Regions from separate parts of the Neorhizobium tunisiense genome, predicted to be linked through region 4. Evidence: predicted binding sites of a transcription regulator. Region 4 holds the regulator's gene; each other region holds the start of a gene.

Region 1 (5,093 bases), on a different contig from region 4:
AACCGGTTTCATGACCGCTGGTCCGGCGCTTGCCGCACCCCAATGCGGCAACGATTCATCCGGCTTCGCCCGCTGGGTCGACGAGTTCAAACGGGTTGCACCTGCGAATGGCGTCAACCCTTCCGTTGTCGAAAAGGCTTTCTCGAGCGTCTCCTACAACCGCCCGACCATCAGCGCCGATCGCGGCCAGAAAAGCTTCAAGCTTTCCTTCGACGAGTTCATGAAGAAACGCGGCGGGGCTGCCATCATCTCCCGCGGCAAGGGCATGAAATCCGGCAATGCCTCGCTGTTTGCGCAGATCGAACGCCGCTTCGGCGTGCCGGCCGGCCCGATCATCGCCATCTGGGGCATGGAAACCGGTTTCGGCGCCTTCATGGGCGATCAGCATACGCTTTCCGCCGTCGCGACGCTTGCTTACGACTGCCGCCGTTCCGCCTATTTCACGGAGCAGCTCTATGCTGCCCTTCAGCTCGTCGGCCGCGGCGATCTGAGCGTCACGGCCCGCGGCGCTGCGCATGGCGAGATCGGCCAGACCCAGTTCCTGCCGCTGAACGTCGTCCGCTATGGCGCCGACGGCGACGGTGACGGTCATATCGACATGGTCCGTTCGCGCGCCGATGCGCTTGCCTCGACCGCCAATTTCCTGAAAGGACACGGCTGGAGGCCGGGTGCCGGCTACCAGCCGGGCCAGCCGAACTTCGTTGCCATCCAGGGCTGGAACGCAGCAACCGTCTACCAGCAGGCGATCGCCTATATGGGCGCCCAGATCGACGGCCAATAAGCCGCGTTTGTCTTGAAATCAGGCCGGGATCTGCTCGGCCTCGATCGGCGGTTCATCCAGGTTAGGCCGGACGAAATCGCCCTTGCTGTCCATGATCCAGAGCTCGCCGGTCGAAATGTCGAACCAGGCACCGTGAATGCCGAGTTTCCCCTCTTCGTCGTGTTTGCGAACAAAGGGAAAGGTCTGCAGATTGGCGATCGAATTGCGGATCGAGACCCGCTCCAGCGCCGTCTGGCGTTCGGCCTGGGTCATCAAGTCGTTGTTCTGGATCTGCTCGGCGGCGGGCCTGACCAGCCCCATCCACTTGCCGATGAAATCCCCCGGCGACAGCGGCTTCATGGAAGGGTCGAGCGCCGCCTGAATGCCGCCGCAGCGGCCATGGCCCATCACCACGATATTGTCGATCTCAAGCACCTGAACGGCATATTCGATCGCCGCCGACGTGCCGTGGAACTGCCCGTCCGGCTCGTAGCGCGGCACCATGTTGGCGACGTTGCGCACCACGAACATTTCTCCGGGCCCGCAGTCGAAAATTGTCTCCGGCGCGGCACGGGAGTCGCAGCATGCGATCAGCAGCGTATGGGGTTTCTGCCCCTTGTCCGCCAATACACGGTAGCGCTCGCGTTCGTCACTATAGCGACCGCTCATGAAGTTGCGGTAGCCCGCCAGAAGTCTGTCAGGAAAATCCGTCATGGAGCAACGATTATAGTGGCTCCGGCCGAAGATCAACGGCCATTGTGCATATGCGAAATTGCTATGCCCTCAACGCTTGGTCCGCTGCAAGGGGTGCACGAGCCGGCGCATCTGAACCATCGCCATGGGTGTGGAGAGGCTCGACGCGTCCGTCTCCAGCGTCAGCTCGTCGCCGCCGCGCTTTGCGGTGCGCGCCAGGATCTCGAAAACGCTGGCGGTTGCCAGCTGCAACGCCTTTTCCTCGTCCATGCCGGCCAGGATGCGCCCAAGGAACAGGGCTCCCAAAAGATCGCCGAGCCCGTTGGGCGGATTGTCGATCAGCCGGTGTTCGGCAAGCAGCGCATGTTTGCCGGTGAGATAGAGATTGCCGGTGCCGCCCGCCATCATCGGCACGGCCGAGGTCACCAGGATGCGCGGCGGCCCGAGCGCGATTGCGGCATCCATGATATCGTTGTTGGTTTCAAGCGGCGCACCGGAAAGCCAGGCGAGCTCGTAGCGGTTCGGGGTGGCGATCGTCGCAAGCGAAATGAGTTCGTCACGGATCGCTTCCGCCGTCGGCTGCGGGATATAGAGCCCGCCGAGATCGCCCATGACCGGATCGCAGACATAGAGAAGATCCGGATTTTTCTCCTTCAACGCCCGGATGAGCCGCGCCACCGACCGCGGCTGGGCGGCATTGCCGAAATATCCGGTCAGCACCGCCTTCACTTCTCCCAGCCATGGCGCGCGAATAAGATCGTCTATAGCCTTGTCAAAATCTGATTCGGGAAAGGTCAACCGGGTGGAAGGCCCATGACCGGGATGCCAGGGGAGAACGACGGTCGGCATTGCCCAGACGGGAAATCCAAGCGTCTCGAGCGCGAAGACGGCGGCGCGATTGCCGACCGAGCCGCGCACGACATGGCTGGAGATGACGAGGACGGCACTGCTGGTATCCTGCATGAGATCGGTTTCCGGCTACGATGGCCCTGTTGATCGTTTCTTCGCCAGCGCATGTCAACAAGGCTTCACGGAAGAATGAAACGTGTACTGTCGCTTGACATGGATCAGCCACGTTGCCGCGTGATGACACAAAGCTAATTTATTCCGTCCGGGCACGGAAAAAGGGGAGAGGGACATGGCCGTCAGGCAAAATCCGAAACGGGAAAAGCAGATTGAAAGCGCGCGCAAGATCGTTGCTGCGAGCAAGGGGCCGCATCTCGACCCGCTCATCCTGTTCGGCCGGGCCAGCACTGACGACCTCGAAAGCTACACCCCGGAAATGCTGGCGCTTTCCGCCAACCATGCAGCCGCGCGGCTGATGGCCTGGCCCCGGGTTCGGGCCGACATCACGGTCGAACCGGTCGCCGGTGTCGAGCCGGACGGTATTGCGGTCTCGGTACTGACCGTCGTCGACCGCAACATGCCCTTCCTGTTCGACTCGGTCATGGGCGAAGTAACCGCCACTCACCGCGACCTCACCATGGCGGTCCACCCGATCCTGGTCGTGCAGCCGGGTAAGGAACCGGTGCTGCGCTCCAACGAACAGCCCGGGGATCCGGCCCATCATGTGAGCCTCATCCAGATCCATCTTTCGCCGCTCAACGAGGAACAGGCCGCTTCGCTCGTCGAGCGCATCCGCTACATCCTCGACCAGGTGCATCTGTCGATCACCGACTGGGGCTCCATGCTGGAAGTCCTCGATGGCGCGGCAAAGCAGCTCAACAACTCGACCAGCCGCAAGAAGACGGACCGCGAGGAGGCACTCGCTTTCCTGGCCTGGCTGCGCGACGACAACTTCACCTTCCTCGGCATGCGCGAATACGTCTATTCCGGCAAGGGCGCGGAAGCCAAGGTCGAACGCGGCAAGGGCCGCGGTCTCGGCATCCTCTCCGATCCGGACGTGCTGGTGCTGCGCCAGGGCAAGGACGCCGTGACGACCACGCCGGAAATTCTCGAATTCCTCGACGGCCCCGATTTCCTGATCGTCACCAAGGCCAACGTGAAGTCGGTCGTCCACCGCCGCGCCTATATGGATTATGTCGGCGTCAAGCGCTTCGACGAAAAGGGCGAGGTGGTCGGCGAGCTGCGCGTCGTCGGCCTTTTCACCGCAACCGCCTATACCCATTCCGTCCGCGACATCCCTCTCCTGCGCGCCAAGACCGGCCGGGTGGAAGAGCAGTTCGGCTTCGACCCCGACAGCCATTCCGGCCGCATGCTGGAAAACACGCTCGAATCCTATCCGCGCGACGACCTTTTCCAGATCGATACGGAGCTGCTGGCCCGCTTCTGCGAGCAGATCATGGAACTGAGCGAGCGTCCGCGCGTCCGGGTCCTGCCGCGCATCGACCATTTCGACCGTTTCGTTTCGGTAATCGTCTACGTACCCCGCGAGGACTATAATTCCCTGGTCCGCGAGAAGGTCGGCGACTACCTGACCAAGGTTTATGACGGCCACGTCTCCGCCTATTACCCGGCTTTTCCGGAAGGCGGCGTCGCCCGCGTCCATATGATCATCGGCCGCCGCGGCGGCAAGACGCCGCGAATCGCACAAGCCAAGCTCGAGGAAGCGATCCGCCTCATCGCCACCCCCTGGGAGGACCGCTTCGCAGCGCTTGCGGAGGAGGGGCCGCGGCTCTCCGTCACCCAGGCCTTCCAGGAAGCGTTCTCGCCCGAGGAAACCTTCGCCGACCTGCCGGACATCGCCGCTTGCGCCGCCGGCGAAACGATCCGCATCGCCTTCTATCGCCGCCCCGGCGATCCCGCCGGCACGGTGTCGCTGAAGATCTTCCACCGGGACCGGCATCTGTCGCTCTCGCGCCGCGTGCCGCTTCTCGAAAACCTCGGCTTCCATGCCGTTAGCGAGCAGACGTTCGAAATCCAGGTCGGCCCGGAAAACGACCGCAAGCTCATCGTCCTCCACGACATGGAACTGCAACTCGGCGACGGACGCGAGGTCGACCTTGCCCGCGAGGGACTGCTGCTCGAAGAGGCCTTCCTCTCCGCCTTCGAAGGCCTGATCGACAACGACGCCTTCAACCGGCTCGTTCTGCTGGCCGGCCTGTCGGCCCGCGAAGTCACTGTGCTGCGCGCCTATTCCCGTTACCTGCGCCAGACCGGCATCGTGTATTCGCAGGCCTATATCGCCGATACGCTGGTGAAATACCCGGCCATCTCCGCCGCCATCTTCCGCCTTTTCCGCGACGGTTTCGATCCGAAGATCACTGAGAAGGCCCGCGTCAAAAAGCTCACCGACCATCACGCCGAGATCGAGGGAGCGCTCGGCAACGTCCCCAATCTCGACGAAGACCGCACGCTTCGCCGCTTCGTCAATGCGGTCGATGCGACGCTCCGGACCAACTATTTCCAGCGTGACGAAAATGGCGCGCCGCACCGGATGTTCGCCTTCAAGCTCGATCCGAAGCTGCTCGACGGCCTGCCGGAGCCCCGCCCCTTCCGCGAGATCTATGTCTACGGCACCGAGGTCGAAGGCGTGCACCTGCGCTTCGGCAAGGTCGCCCGCGGCGGCCTGCGCTGGTCGGACCGCGGCGAGGACTACCGCACCGAAATCCTCGGCCTGGTGAAGGCCCAGCAGGTCAAGAACGCCGTCATCGTGCCGGTCGGCGCCAAGGGCGGCTTC
Region 2 (5,093 bases), 810 kb from region 4:
TCGTCATCCTGCTGTCGCTGCTGCTTGTCGTTATTATGGAATCAGCTGGACTGGGTGCCTTCCCCCTGCCCTGGGTCCGCCCCATCACCCGGACCCTATGCGCCGCCAACCTGATCGTGGCGCTGGTGGGTCTAGGATCCCCGCGATCGGCTGCCTGGATCAACTACCTGCTCCTCAGCATCGCCACTTATATCTTGGCCTCGGCCACGCCGATCGCCGCGCTCTGGATCATTCCGAAGAATATGTTCTTCGCAGTCACTTATGCATTTTCGAGCCTTTGGTAATCTTGTCGGCGATCTTCTTTTCGGCCCTGAGCGCGATGCCGACCAGTTTCGCATCCTCCGGCGCAAACTGCGCGAAGACCTCGCGGTTGGCCGCGTCATGACCAGTCGAGAACATCTCCTCGACATAGGCCGATATCGTCACCTCCCGTTCCAGCGAGCGACGGTGGATGGTGCGCAGCGTCTCCCGGTCGGCGGTCAGCACCACGATCGGCTGGATGCTCATCGGATTGTAGACATGACCCGCCGCATCCCGATATGGTTCACCGATGATCGCGGGATTTTGCGCGATGATGCCGCTTGTCAGGAAGGCGGTCACGTTGAGCTCCTGCCAGGGGGCGAGGTCATCGCGAAGCACGATCGCGATCTTGGTATCGAACATGAAAAACAACTCCGTGGAAGGTTATGCGGGAACTGACGGGATAACGGCGGCCGGTGCCCCGGGTCTTGAACGTTCGTGCAACTCGGGAGCCACGGCCGAAGGCAGCGCAAGAGGCGCGCCTGACGACAGCGCAAGGGGCGCGCCTGATGGCATCGTCCAGGCGCCCTCGTCGCGCGGCATCGAGCGGATCGAGGCTCGCTTCCACGGCAACGGTTTCGAGCCCCATCGCCACGATACCTACGCACTCGGCGTGACGCTTTCCGGCGTCCAGACTTTCCAGTATCGCGGTGCCGCCCGCGCCAGCCTGCCCGGCAATGTCATCGTGCTGCATCCGGACGAGGTGCATGACGGGGCGGCCGGCACCGATGCCGGCCTGCGCTACCGAATGCTCTACCTGCCGCCGGAGCGGCTGATCGAGGCGGCCGGCGGTTCGCGCGGTCTGCCCTTCGTGCCGGATCCCATCATAGCGGATGCGGAATTCCGGCAGTGTCTTGCCGAAGCTCTGGACGATCTCGAAGCCGAGCCGCAGGACCTGCTGCTTGACGACCTGATCGCCCGCATGGCGACATACCTCTGGCGCCACGCGGACGGCAAGGGCGGTGCGGCGGGCACGGCGCGCGCGCAGCAGGCGGTTCTGCGCTGCCGCGATTACCTGCAGGCGAACGCTGACCGGACGGTTTCTTCGGAGGAACTGGAGGAAGTCAGCGGTTTCGATCGCTATACGACCGCCAGGCAATTCCGCAAGCTTCTGGGAACCAGCCCGCACCGCTATCTCGTCATGCGCCGGCTCGACCGGGCGAAAGTCCTGCTGTCACAAGGCGGCAGCCTGGCGGAGATCGCGGCCGATACGGGCTTTGCCGACCAGGCGCATTTCACCCGGCATTTCAAGAAGACGTTCGGCATGACGCCGGGCCGCTGGATGGCGCTTCGCAGAAGCGCGTAAAGCCTCCATGCGCCTGTAAAATTTCAGTCATCAAAGCTTCATCGAAGCGTCAATCATCCATCACCTCCCCGTCACGCACTCGCCTTAACCGGTTGGCGTCTTTGACACGCCAACCAACAGGTGACCCCATGACCAAATTTCTGCTCGCTACCCCCGTAGTGATTGGCGCGCTCGCTGCGCTGATCGGTGGCCCCGCTTCTGCTGACGACAAGGTTTTCCCGGCCAAGCTCACCGGCCAGGCGATCCTGCCCGCCAACACGGTCGTTCCGGCTCCGGCCGACGCGCCGGCGTTCCTCAAGACCTCCGGCAAGTTCACCACCGCCGACCGCAAGCGCACGGAAGCCCTCGGCACCCTGCCGGGCAAGGACGGCGCCCGCGTGACAGACGTCAAGCTGCCGCTCGACGGCCAGCCGGTGCAGGGTTTCTCCGGCATTAAGACAATGGCTGACGGCACCTTCTGGACGCTGTCGGACAACGGTTTCGGCGGCAAGACCAATTCCTCCGACGCCATGCTGTTCCTGCACCAGATGAAATTCGACTGGGCCGCCAACAAGGCCGAAGTCGTCAAGAATGTCTTCCTCTCCGACCCGAACAAGATCGCGCCGTTCCCGATCGTCACGGAAGCTTCGGAAACCCGTTACCTCACCGGCGCCGATTTCGACATCGAATCGATCCAGCCGGTTGCCGACGGCTTCTGGCTCGGCGACGAATTCGGCCCCTACCTGATCAAGGTCGACATGCAGGGTCGGCTGACCGACGTCGTCGCTACCACGGTCGACGGCAAGCCGGTCACGTCTCCCGACAGCCCGCTCGTCCAGCTGCAGGCGAACCCGATCGCCAAGGCACCGGTCTTCAACGTGAAGCGTTCCGGCGGTTATGAAGGCCTTGCAATGTCCAAGGACGGGGCCAAGCTCTACGGCCTGCTCGAAGGCCCGCTCTACAAGGAGGACGGCAAGGTCGAAGACGCAGAGGGGCTGACTGCGCTGCGCGTCATCGAGTTCGACATCGCCTCCAAGAAATGGACCGGCCGCTCCTGGCTCTACCCGCTCTCCAAGGGCGGCGAGGCGATCGGCGACTTCAACATGATCGACGCGACCACCGCTCTCGTCATCGAGCGAGACAACGGCGCCGGCACCGCCGACAAGCCCTGCGCCGACCCGGCAAAACCCGAGCCGACCTGCTTCAACGCGCCTGCCAAGCACAAGCGCGTCTACAAGATCGAAATGACCGACGCCAATTCCGGCAAGGCGGTCCGCAAGATCGGCTATATCGACCTGATGAACATCCAGGACCCGGACAACAAGAAGAAGGCCGGCAGTGTCGCCGGCGTCTACGACATGCCGTTCGTGACGATCGAGAACGTCGACGTCATCGACGCCACCCGCATCATCATCGGCAACGACAACAACCTGCCCTTCTCGGCAGGCCGCGCCGTCGACAAGGCCGACAACAACGAGTTCAGCGTGCTCGAAGTGGGTGAATTCCTGTCTGCCAAGTAAGCAGCAGACGTCCCAAAAGCAAAGAGCGTCCGGTGAACGCCGGGCGCTCAGGTCCGCGACCGCTATGCGGGCCGAGATTCTCCCCTAAGTCTGGATATCGCGTCGGCATCGATGGCTCTTATCTGATCTGCGATATCCGAAGGTGCTTCCAACGCCTTCACTGTCGCAGGGTCGGCGGTCATGGGCGATCCGGCGAATGGAGGTTCAGGCGCATATTCCATCATCAACTGGATTTTCCGCGCTACCTCTTCACCTGCCAGTTTGGCGGCCATGACCAAGCCAAGATCGATACCTGCCGTCACGCCGCCACCGGTGGCCCGCGTCCGGTCAAATACGACCCGCCGGTTTACGGGAATTGCTCCGAAAGCTGAGAGCCGATGCAGCGCCGTCCAGTGAGTGGTGCACTCGTAGCCCTGAAGCAGACCGGCGGCAGCAAGCACCAGCGTACCCGTGCAGGCCGCCATCAGGAACTGGCAGCCTGGCTCCTGACGCTTTAGAAACGAGAGAAGGCGTTCGTCCTGCATCGCATCCAGATGACCGGGCCCGCCCGGAACAACCACGATGTCGAGCTGACCGCATGCTTCAAGCGGCATGCTTGGGACAATACTCAGTCCGCTCGCACTTCGAACGGGAGCGTGACCGTCAGCCACCAAATGGCAACGGGTATCGGGCAGCCGCGTCAGAACTTCCCAAGGCCCAGTCAAATCGAGCTGCGTCAGTCCGGTAAACAGGACAAAGCCGATCTCACGAGGGCGCGCATTCAGAGACATCGAATCTTGCTCAGCCGATTAAACGGGTAATGTCAGTTCGCGAGCATACACGAGAAAATACTGTTGGACGCAACCTGACAATTTCTGATGCCCTGCCGCGAGGCAGCCGCTCTCCTGCCCTCTCCCGCGAGCCCGCCCTACTCGAACCGGAACGCCAGCCGTTTGCCTGTCAGCCTCGCCAGCTGCTGCAAACGCCCGTCCAGCCGCTCCCCAGCAAAATCGCGGTAGGCGGAGGGCACCACGAATTCGAGGTCGAGGTCCGGCTCGGAGGACGGGCGGAAGGTCAGGTTGTGGACGAGGCCCGGCATCGAGGCCGAGAACAGGTAGACGACCCGGAGCAGCCCGCCGAGCAGTTTTGCAAGGTCGAGCAGGCGTGGCGTGGCGATCGTCGCCAGCGGACCGGTCGCGCCGTCGTCGTGCAGTCCTTCGAAACGGTAGTAGTTGGCGAGCGCCAGATAGGCGCGGCCGGCATGGGTGATGCCGACGAAGGAGGAGTGGGCGATCAGGTTCAGCGCCTGCAGGCCGCGATAATCCGGATGGGCCCGCCAGCTGATATCGGCGAGCAGGCAGGCGGCCTGGCGATAGCGGCTTTCCTCCTCCGTCTCGACGATCCCGAAAGCAGGCACCATGCGGCCGGTCCAGTCGGCGAGCTCGCGGGCGTGTTCGGGCGACCGGGCGCGCAGGATGGCGAGCTGGTCGGCAGCGACCAGCAGCGGATCGCCCGCCTTCTCTTCGTCGGAAAGCAGCGAATAGAGATAACCTTCGCGGACGCCCTGCGCCGAAAAGCTCACCCTGGCGGGCTTCATCACCGCCAGGACTTCCTGCATGGCGATGGCGCCGAAGGGCAGCAGCGAACGGCGGCTCTTGGAAACGGCCTGCCAGGCGGGATCCTTGCTGTCCTTGGCGGCGATCACCTCGTCGAGGAATTTCTGCATATCATCGAGAGACAGCTCGTAGCCCTGCATCATGTGCAGCGGATACTTGCTTATTTCCATGTGCAGCTTGGCGATGTTGCGCCAGGTGCCGCCGACGGCATAGAAGGTGCGGCCCGCGCCGTTCTCCAGGAACCGCGCCGTGTTCACCTGCTTGCGGGCGAAGGTGCGTGCCTTGGAGAGCGAATTGCCGGAGGATTCCGACAGCCGCAGGCCACCCAGCGGCAGGGTGATGCCCTTGCCGAATTCCGTGCCCTTGATATCGATCAGCTCCAGCGAGCCGCCG
Region 3 (5,093 bases), on a different contig from region 4:
CGAGATCGCCGCCGCAGGCAGGCGCCGGCGACTGGGCAAGCGCGGTGGAGGCAAGGCAGCTGGTGATGACGGAGGCAAGGGCGAGGCGGCGGGCAAAGCGAGCGGACATTCGGCGTTCCTAGAATCTGAGTAAGCGCCGTCCGATCTCGGAAAAATTTGTGACCGAAACATGGGCGGCAGCCGTGTTGGCGCAGTTTTTATCGCAACTGCTCACACATTGCCAGATACCTGTTCGCCAGGGGAACGGGGTTTACTTTGCGGTTGCCGCAACCCAGCTGTGCCAGTTCTTGGACGTGCCCGCAAAGACGTTGATATCCATCTCGCCCTTGATGCCCGGCACGACGCCCGTCGAGGTATACTGCCAGAAAGCCCAACGGCGATCCGGGTAGATCTTGGTAGGATGCTGTGCCACGGCGCGGAGCCAGAAATGGTAGTTGCCAAAGGCACCGACCAGATTGTCGCGATGGAAATCCACGGAGGTGTAGATGATCGGCCGCTTGCCGTAATAGGCCTCGATCCGGTCCATGAAGCGCTGCATGGACGCGCGCACCGTTTCAGGGTCAGGACGGATCTTGCAGGTCGGCGAGGCGTGGTTCCATTCCATGTCGAGGACGGGCGGCAACTTCACCGCGTCTTTCGGGACATTGTTGATGAACCAGTCGGCCTGTTCGTCGGCCGTCGAGCAGAAATAATAGAAGTGGTAGGGAGCATAAGGAATGCCGGCCGATGCGGCGCCCCGCCAGTTCAGCTCGAATGTCGGATCGATGCGATCCTTGCCTTCCGTCGCCTTGATGAAGACGAAGGCGATGCCGGATTTCTTGACGGCGGGCCAGTCGATATCGGTGCCGTTCCACTTGGAGACGTCGATGCCGTGGATTTCGTGGAGCCCAGGGTGAGTTTTGCCGAAATCCTGCGGGTCATTGTCCTTGAACCGCATCTTCTTGACCGATGACGTTTCCATCAGGTCATAACTTGAGGATGTGCATCCCGTGGCAAGGAGCGCGGTGGCAAGAAGGGCCAGAAGGAGCCGAGGCATGAACATCCCGTGTGGTGTCGATGTGGAAGCCTCTTGCCCCGTTCAACGCAAAACAGGGAGGCATGAACCCCATATTCACCATAACGTCGTAAAAAATCGGTTAGGGCAAGAGGGTTTCCGGCCTGGAATGGCGGGATGTGCGGGATTTTAGCTCCGGCGGCGGATGACGGCATGCCAGGCATACCCCCGGCCGATCTCCTCGAAGATCATGTCGGCATCGGCGCTGGCCAGCTTGCTCTCCAGCACTTCGTGCAGATTCGGCCGCGGCGTGACGTGGAAACGCGTCAGCCAGGCCTTCAAAAATCGTCCGAACCAGCCCGGCAGCCGTTCCTGCTGGCCGAAGTCGACGATATGCAGGGAACCATGCGGTGCGAGCGCCGCAAGCGAGGCGTCGATCGCCTTTTCCCAGTCGGGAATCATCGACAGCGCGTAGGAGATCAGGATGCGGTCGAAGCCGGTCGTGCCGAATTCCTCCGCCTTGAAGTTCGTCGCATCGGCGACGCGGAATTCAGGCGTGACAGGCTTGCCGCGGAAATTGGCCTGGGCGCTTTCCAGCATTTCGGCGGAGATATCGAGGCCATAGAGCTTCGCCGCCGGATAATGGCGGTGGGCGAGGGCCAGGTTACGGCCCGTGCCGCAGCCGACTTCGAGTAGCGAAGCGTTCGGTGGGACATTCAGTCCGGCAATCGCCCGATCGCGGCCGAAGAGGTAATATTTGCGGGTGATGTCGTAGATATGGCGCTGATACCGGTACATCCGGTCCATGCGTTCGGCGTGGCCATTGGACAGGGGACTGCTCGCCATATCCGTCGTCATCAGGATTTCTTCACATAGATGTGGAAACCGCCGTAGATCGCCGAGCGATCCTCGAGGTTGAGTTCGTTGGAGCGTTCTTCCAGATAGGACCACTGATCAAGCAGGGCAGGGGAAAGACGGCCGTCGAGCACGCTCTTTTCGGCGGCGGTGCGGAAGATCACGCGCGCGCCGGGGGCGGCCGTGCGGGTGATTTCCGACCAGACGTCGTTGAGCTGCTCGTCGTTCATCCAGTCCTGCGCATCGAGCAGGACGTAACGATCGACCGAACCGGCGGCCTTCTGGGCCAGAAGCTCGGTGAAGCTCGCATGATGGACCGTGACACGCTCGGCATTTTCGCGGATCGCGCGGTAGTTTTCGGCCTTGAGGTAGGTCGGCAGCGTGCCTTCCTCGGGCTTCGGGTAACGGCGGGCGAAGGCCTGCCAGGCGAAATAGTTGTCGCGTAGCGGGAAGTGGCAGGCGAGCTTTTCGAGGCGCTGGCGGAGAACCGGGGCGATCGAGCCGTCGGAGGCAAGGCTCGCCAGCTCGTCATATTGCTGCGGCGGAATGCCAAGGCCGAACAGCGAGCTCTTGCGGCTGGTGATCCAGCGGATCAGCGGCTTGTCGAACAGCGGCGCGATACGGTCGTCGAAGAACTGGCGCTGCTCGCGCAGCGACTTGGCATTGGCCATCTCGGTGAGGTCTATGCCATGCAGGCGGGCGATCAGGTGGCCGGCGCCGATGAAGCGGCCGAGCAGCCCGGTCTTGTAGATGTTGCGGTCGAACACTTCGATCCGGCGGCGGCCGGCGAGCGAGCGCTTGTCCCAGTAGGCACGGGTTGCCGCATCGAGGTTCGGCGCGATGAAGGTGTCGTAGCTTTTGCTGTTGGTGCGGACGCCGTCCATGCCGAAATGGCGCACGACATCGCCATGACCCGGCAGGTGGCGGAAGGCGGCGAGCTTCAGGCGGTTCAGCGCGACGTGATGCGGGTTGAGGTCTACGACGTCGATCTTTTTCGGGGACCGGGACAGATAGGCAAGCATGTTGCAGCCGCCGGAGCCGATGGTGACGATCGAATGCCGGTCGGAAAGCTCCATGGCGGTCATGTCGACTTCCGGGTCTTCCCAGATCTGCGGGTAGACGAGGCCGGAGAACAGCAGGCCGAAAAGCCTTTCCGAGAAACCCTGCCGGGACAGGGCTTTATGCTGCAGAAGTGCGTCCTTCAGCTTCTGGTTTTTCCGAAAACCGGCTTCCTGTGCAATATCCGCCATGGTCGAGTCCCGCCTTGTCCAGAGTTTCAGGGCGTGTAAACCCGTCATGCTACAGATTGATGACGCCGCCTGTGTGCAGTCCCACTTCCACGCGGCCGCGGCCGAACACCCTCTTCCTTGCGCCCAAGAATCCTGATTGCATGCGGCCTTGAGACGGAGGCAGGCATGCGGTTGTTGGTGCGGTTCGTAAAAGTCCTCGGCGGCGTCATCGTCGTCGGCCTGGTCGGGCTCGGGGTCTGGCTCTATACGTCGCCGCCGGAACTGCTGAGGGTGGGCAGCGGCTATTCCGCCAAGATCGTCTGCTCGAACGTCTTCCTTGCCGGTCGCGACAGCGGCGAGGTCCTGGCCGTCGATGTGCAGGCTCCGGGTCACCCGCTTCTGAGATTGATGCGGGTCTCCGTCGATCGGATGGAAAAGCGGGTTCATGCAGCCCTGCTCGGTATTTTTGCCGGCAGTGATGCGGTCTATCGCGAAGGGCTCGGCTGCGCCGTCGTCCCAGATGGGACGCCGGCGGCCGCCGCCGGCATTCCGGTACCTGCCGTTACGTCAATCAATCCGTCCACGCTTTGGCCGGAAGGCGGAAAAGTCGAATCTGATCCGTCGGTTGTGCGGCTTCTTTCAGATACGGGTCTTGCCGGTCCGGGCCTTCGGGCGGCGGTCGTCGTCAAGCGGGGACGGATCGTCGGCGAGGCCTATTCCACCGGTTTTTCCAAGGATACTCCGTTGCTCGGCTGGTCGATGACCAAGACCGTGAACGCCACGATCCTGGGCACGCTGATTCGCGGCGGAAAACTTTCGCTGGAAGACAGGGGCCTGTTTCCGCAGTGGCAGGGCAACCAGCGGGGCGATATCCGGATTGCCGACCTCGCCGCCATGGAGAGCGGGCTCGCCTTCAACGAGAATTACGGCGCGGTCGCCGATGTCACCCGCATGCTCTACCTCGAGCCGGACATGGCGGGTTTCGCCGCCGACCAGCCGCTCGAGGCGGATCCCGGTTCGCGCTTCAGTTATTCCTCCGGCACGGCGGTGATGCTGTCAAAGATCTGGATGGACAAGATCGGCGGCGGGGCTGCGGCGCTCTCCTATCCCCGCGCCGCCCTGTTCGGTCCGCTCGGCATGCAAAGCGCTGTCATGGAGGCCGATGCGGCAGGCACCTTCGTCGGCAGTTCCTATATGTATGCGACCGCACGCGATTGGGCCCGGATGGGGCTTCTGCTTGCCCGGGACGGCGTCTGGGACGGCAACCGGATCCTTCCGGAAGGTTTTGTCGATTTGATGCAGCAGCCGAACGCCACCTCGAACGGGCGTTATTCGAAAATGCAGACCTGGCTGCCCGGCACGGACAATCCCGACATCCCGGCGGATGCGTTTTTCCTGCAGGGACATGACGGGCAGACGATCACGGTCATCCCGTCGCTCGATCTGGTGGTGGTGCGGCTGGGGCTGACACCGAGCTGGAACCGCTACGATCCGACCCGGCTTGTCGCCGAGGTGGCGAAAGCAACAACGGCGCCCTGAGGCGCCGCCGAACATTTTTTACCCGGGCATTTCCGCCCCGGCTACTTCTCCAGGACGTCCAGCATGTTCTTGCGTTTGGCGTCGTAATAATAGCCGCGCGCATAGAGTTTGATGGCGTTGTCGTTTCTGTTGTCGGCGACAAGCCAGGCGCCGCGCAGATATTTGATTGCGTATTTCAGGTTGGTCTCGGCATCGAGCAGGCCGGCCGGCGGGCCTTCGTAACCCATCGACTTGGCGGTCGAATACTTGATCTGCATGAGGCCCCAGTAGCCGTTCTTGTGATAGGCCTTGGGGTCGTACTTGCTTTCCCGGTGCACGACGCGGTGCACCAGCGATTCCGGCACGCCGTACATGCCGGCATAACGCTTGATGAGCTTGCTCAATTCCGGCGGCGCATCGGACGCCGTGGTCGGCATCGGCTCGCCGGGGGCCGGAGGGAATTCCATGGCCGATAGTGCGGCGATGGCTCTCGGCTG
Region 4 (5,093 bases):
GGCACGACGCAGACGGTAACGCTGCTTGCCTCCGGCGATATCGACTCGGCCTACAAGGGCCAGATCGACCTCGACGTCAGCCAGGAGAACCGCAAGATCAACGACCAGCAGCTCGGCTGGATGAAGCAGCTGTCCGATAGCGGCGCGCTTGCCAAGCACTTCAACAGCGGCATTTTCGTCAACGGCGCATCGAGCCGTCCGGAAGCAGCCGGCGTCGGCGTTGCCCTGATCGGCTCGTTCTACATGATGCTGATCGTGCTCATTCTGGCGCTGCCGATCGGCGTCGCCGCCTCGATCTATCTCGAGGAATTCGCCCCGAAGAACAAGTTCACCGACCTGATCGAGGTGAACATCAACAATCTCGCGGCCGTTCCCTCGATCGTCTACGGTCTGCTCGGCTTGGCGGTCTTCGTCAACTTCATGGGCCTGCCCCGTTCCGCCTCCTTGGTCGGCGGCCTGGTGCTCACCCTCATGACGCTGCCGACGATCATCATCGCGACCCGCGCGGCCCTGAAGGCTGTGCCGCCCTCTATCCGCGCGGCGGCCCTCGGCCTCGGCGCATCCAAGATGCAGACGATCTTTCACCATGTCCTGCCGCTCGCGATGCCCGGCATCCTGACCGGTACGATCATCGGTCTCGCCCACGCACTCGGCGAAACCGCTCCGCTGCTCTTGATCGGTATGGTGGCCTTCGTCGCCAACTATCCGACCACGCCGCTCGACCCGTCGACGGCGCTGCCGGTACAGATCTACATGTGGGCGAACGAAGCGGAGCGCGCGTTCGTCGAGCGTACCTCGGGAGCAATCATCATCCTGCTCCTGTTCCTCATCCTAATGAATGTTGGCGCAATTCTCTTGCGGCGTCGCTTCGAGCGGCGCTGGTAGAAGGAGTATGACAATGAATATGATGTCAGAATCGGCAGTAGAAAAGGCGCTGGACCAAAAGATGAGCGATGCTCCCCACAAGATGATCGGTAAGGACGTTTCGGTGTATTACGGCGAAAAGCGTGCGCTTTTCGACGTGAACCTCAACGTCCGCGAAAACACTGTGACGGCTCTCATCGGTCCTTCCGGCTGCGGCAAGTCCACCTTCCTGCGCTGCCTCAACCGCATGAACGACACGATCGAGAATTGCCGCGTCACCGGCAAGATCACCCTCGATGCGGACGATATCTACGACCAGAACATCGACGTCGTGGAACTTCGCGCCCGTGTCGGCATGGTTTTCCAGAAACCGAACCCGTTCCCGAAGACCATCTACGAGAACGTCTCCTACGGTCCGCGCATCCACGGCCTGTCCAAGAGCAAGGCCGATATGGACCAGATCGTCGAGGCGAGCCTGCAGCGCGCTGGCCTCTGGGGCGAAGTCAAGGATCGCCTGCACGAATCCGGCACCGGCCTCTCCGGCGGTCAGCAGCAGCGTCTGTGCATCGCCCGTGCGATCGCCGTGTCGCCGGAAGTCATCCTGATGGACGAACCCTGCTCGGCTCTCGACCCGATCGCGACCGCCAAGGTTGAAGAACTCATCCATGAACTGCGTGCCAACTACACGATCGTCATCGTGACGCACTCGATGCAGCAGGCTGCCCGCGTGTCGCAGCGCACCGCCATGTTCCATCTCGGCCAACTCGTCGAGGAGAACGACACCGACAAGATGTTCACCAATCCCGACGATCAGCGCACCCAGGATTACATCATGGGCCGTTTCGGCTGATCCAGCCGATTGTGCCGCCTGAAAATCAATTTTGAGGACTAGAAGATGGCATCGACCCATATCCTGTCGGCATATGACGACGAACTGAAATACCTGAGCCGCCGCATCTCCGAAATGGGTGGCCTCGCCGAGCAGATGTGCTCGGACGCCGTGCGTGCGCTGGTCAATTCCGACGCCGCACTCGCGCAGAAGGTCATCTCCGACGACGTGATCCTCGATCACGCCGAGCGCGAGATCGGCGACAAGGCGATCATCACGATCGCCCGCCGCCAGCCGGTTGCGGCCGACCTTCGCGAGATTGTCGGTTCGTTGCGCATCGCCTCCGATCTGGAGCGCGTCGGCGACCTTGGCAAGAACACCGCCAAGCGCGTTATCGCGGTTCAGGGCACAGGCGTTCCGCGCAAGCTCGCCCGCGGTCTGGAACATCTCTCCGATCTCGCCCTCGTGCAGCTCAAGGACGTCCTCGACGTCTACGCGACACGTTCGGCGGAGAAGGCCGAGGCGATCCGCATCCGCGACGAGGAAATCGACGCGATGTACACCTCGCTGTTCCGCGAACTCCTCACCTACATGATGGAGGATCCGCGCAACATCACCACCTGCACGCACCTGCTGTTCTGCGCCAAGAACATCGAGCGTATCGGCGACCACGCCACCAACATCGCCGAGACCATCTACTACATGACGACCGGCGCCCAGCCGGAGGGCGATCGCCCGAAGGACGACTCGTCGAACACACTCGGCGCGATCACCGAATAAATGATGGAATGCTGACGGAGCAGAGCTGAAATGCTGCCTAAAATCGCTGTGGTGGAGGATGAAGAAGCACTCAGCGTGCTTCTTCGCTACAATCTCGAAGCGGAAGGTTATGAGGTCGAGACGATCCTGCGGGGGGATGAAGCCGAAATCCGGCTTCAGGAGCGTACGCCGGATCTTCTGATACTCGACTGGATGCTACCCGGCGTTTCCGGCATCGAACTCTGCCGCCGTCTGCGCACGCGTTCGGAAACGGAACGCCTGCCGATCATCATGCTGACGGCCCGCGGCGAGGAGAGCGAACGTGTTCGCGGCCTCGCCACCGGCGCTGACGACTATGTGGTAAAACCCTTCTCGACCCCGGAGCTGATGGCCCGCGTCAAGGCGATGCTGCGCCGCGCCCGTCCCGAAGTGCTCTCCAGCGTGCTCCGTTGCGGCGATATCGAACTCGATCGGGAAACCCATCGCGTTCACCGCAAGAGCCGTGAAGTGCGCCTCGGCCCGACCGAATTCCGCCTTCTGGAATTCCTGATGGCCTCGCCCGGCCGTGTGTTCTCACGGTCGCAGCTTCTGGATGGCGTCTGGGGCCACGACATCTATGTCGATGAGCGTACCGTAGACGTGCATGTCGGGCGCCTGAGAAAAGCGCTCAACTTCTCCAACATGCAGGATGTCATCCGCACCGTCCGCGGCGCGGGTTACTCGATGGAATCTTAACGAGCCGACTCAAGCCGCCTCGGTCTGCCGCTGCCATTCCGGCAGCGGAAAGATCCGGTCATAGGCCCAGTTGAAGACGAAGGCATAGACCACGTAGAAGACCGCGAAAGACACATCCATCATCAGAGCATGGAGGATGCTGACGCCGAGATACCAGGCGATCAGCGGCAAAAGCGCGATCAGCAGACCAAGTTCGAACAACACCGCATGCGCCACGCGTATCGCGGTGCTTTTCTGTGTGGTGCCGGTGAAGCGCTGCATCAGATGGTCGAAGCCGAGATTGTAAAGATAGTTCCAGCCGGTGGCGATCGTCGCGCTGCCGATGCCGACCACGCCGATATCGGCAGCCGGCATGCCGAAGGCGATAGCGCCGAGCGGCGTGATGAGAGCGAGCCCGATCAGTTCGAAGCTGATGGCATGGCGGATACGGTCGCGTGTCGAGCGCATGATGACCTCCTGGGTTCTGTTCCGGGTCGTCCCGGAGTTTCTGCCCGAATGGGGGAGGTCGTCCTCGCTGTTTTGGAAATAGGCGCAATGCCGCCCGGCAGCAAGGCTTGGGCCTGGCATATCTGCCATGCAGCAACAAAAAAGCGGACCTCAAGCCCGCTTCCGATCTAGCCCTCGTGTCGCCTTGCCGCTCAGACCCGAGCAGCAACCTTGCGCCGCTCGTTGACCGGCTGGTAGGCGAGCTTTGCGTGATAGCTGCAATAGGGCGAAGCATCCGGGGATTCGCAGCCGCAGAAGTGGAAGTCGTCCTTGAGCGGATCGCCGACCGGCCATTTGCAGGTGCGCTCGGTGAGTTCGGTCAATGCAAGGCGACGGGAGATCGGCACCACCACGTTGGAGGCGGGACGATATTCCATCTCCTGATAGGGCTCGATTTCGACCTCTTCCTTGACCATCGTCGCACCAACGGCGCGGGTAACGGTCCGGGTCGCGACGCGCGATGCATAGTTCGGGGCTCGCGGCGCCGACGTCGTGCGCTTGGCCGCAGATGAACGGCCCGTCGCTACCGTGCCGCCGGCTTTCGCCCGACCCGGCAGGCTCAGACGATGCACCTTGCCGATCACGGCATTTCGGCTTACGCCTCCAAGTTGCGCTGCGATCTGGCTGGCGCTGAGGCCCTCCGACCATAATCTTTTGAGCTTCTCGACACGCTCGTCTGTCCAGTTCATGCCCGTTCTCCGCCTTTGAACGTTGCTGGCATGCAGAATCCTTCCACCTTTGCTGCGAAATTCATTTCGCAGCACCCACTATATCTATGCTTGAGGTGACTAGTTCCGCCGCATGCAGTCTAGTAATTGATCTTTAACCTAGTGTGAGGCTGACTCCGTGGCAAGAGTCGGGAGAATCTGCGGGAATCGATTTCGTGGTTTTCCCCAACTTGCTGTCCGGGAGAGTCATTTTTGTCACATTGGCCGGCGCCTTTCGCCTTCCGGCCCGGATCCGCCCAAAACGCCGAGCTTTGTTGACATTGATGGCCTAAACCCCGATAGTGCCCCCGCCGCCCAGTGGGCGGCATTTTTGGTTTTTTCGGCCCGTTCCATGGGCCTTTTTGGACTGCCTAGAGGAGTGATGTCGCCATGGCTGAAGCCGCGCTTTTCGACACGTTTGCCCGGGCTCCGCTGCGTTTCGAGCGCGGCGAGGGCGTATGGCTTGTGACGGAAAGTGGGGAGCGATATCTCGATTTCGGTTCCGGCGTCGCGGTCAATTCGCTCGGCCACGGACATCCGCATCTCGTTGGTGCGCTGAAGGCGCAGGCCGACAAGGTGTGGCACACGTCCAACCTCTTCGAGCAGCCCGGCCAGGAGAAGCTGGCGCGTCGTCTCGCCGACAACTCTTTCGCGGACAAGGTGTTCTTCACCAATTCCGGCGCCGAGGCCCTGGAATGTGCCATCAAGACGGC

Evidence for each region. The regulator PhoB, encoded in region 4, activates phosphate uptake and scavenging genes when phosphate is short. The targets are predictions, from matches to a motif close to TGTCATNNANCTGTCAT.
Region 1: the regulator PhoB is predicted to act here: its motif matches at 2,469-2,485, upstream of ABCW43_RS27450 (NAD-glutamate dehydrogenase).
Region 2: the regulator PhoB is predicted to act here: its motif matches at 1,632-1,648, upstream of ABCW43_RS04505 (esterase-like activity of phytase family protein).
Region 3: the regulator PhoB is predicted to act here: its motif matches at 3,148-3,164, upstream of ABCW43_RS19150 (BtaA family protein).

What each region holds. Positions count from the first base shown of each region.
Region 1 is NZ_JBDIUU010000012.1:100,056-105,148, reverse strand. Features, by position in the region: gene ABCW43_RS27465 (lytic murein transglycosylase) at 1-781, shown strand, start outside; gene ABCW43_RS27460 (carbonic anhydrase) at 800-1,474, opposite strand; gene pdxY (pyridoxal kinase PdxY) at 1,544-2,416, opposite strand; gene ABCW43_RS27450 (NAD-glutamate dehydrogenase) at 2,592-5,093, shown strand, end outside.
Region 2 is NZ_JBDIUU010000001.1:861,531-866,623, forward strand. Features, by position in the region: gene ABCW43_RS04490 (hypothetical protein) at 1-284, shown strand, start outside; gene ABCW43_RS04495 (DUF2000 family protein) at 256-663, opposite strand; gene ABCW43_RS04500 (AraC family transcriptional regulator) at 662-1,606, shown strand; gene ABCW43_RS04505 (esterase-like activity of phytase family protein) at 1,735-3,105, shown strand; gene ABCW43_RS04510 (DJ-1/PfpI family protein) at 3,168-3,875, opposite strand; gene ppx (exopolyphosphatase) at 4,013-5,093, opposite strand, start outside.
Region 3 is NZ_JBDIUU010000005.1:200,202-205,294, reverse strand. Features, by position in the region: gene ABCW43_RS19165 (lytic murein transglycosylase) at 1-109, opposite strand, end outside; gene ABCW43_RS19160 (glycoside hydrolase family 25 protein) at 251-1,036, opposite strand; gene ABCW43_RS19155 (class I SAM-dependent methyltransferase) at 1,184-1,852, opposite strand; gene ABCW43_RS19150 (BtaA family protein) at 1,852-3,099, opposite strand; gene ABCW43_RS19145 (serine hydrolase) at 3,265-4,617, shown strand; gene ABCW43_RS19140 (transglycosylase SLT domain-containing protein) at 4,659-5,093, opposite strand, start outside.
Region 4 is NZ_JBDIUU010000001.1:1,668,071-1,673,163, reverse strand. Features, by position in the region: gene pstA (phosphate ABC transporter permease PstA) at 1-885, shown strand, start outside; gene pstB (phosphate ABC transporter ATP-binding protein PstB) at 899-1,714, shown strand; gene phoU (phosphate signaling complex protein PhoU) at 1,760-2,473, shown strand; gene phoB (phosphate regulon transcriptional regulator PhoB) at 2,504-3,187, shown strand; gene ABCW43_RS08735 (PACE efflux transporter) at 3,197-3,634, opposite strand; gene ABCW43_RS08730 (GcrA family cell cycle regulator) at 3,826-4,362, opposite strand; gene ABCW43_RS08725 (aspartate aminotransferase family protein) at 4,771-5,093, shown strand, end outside.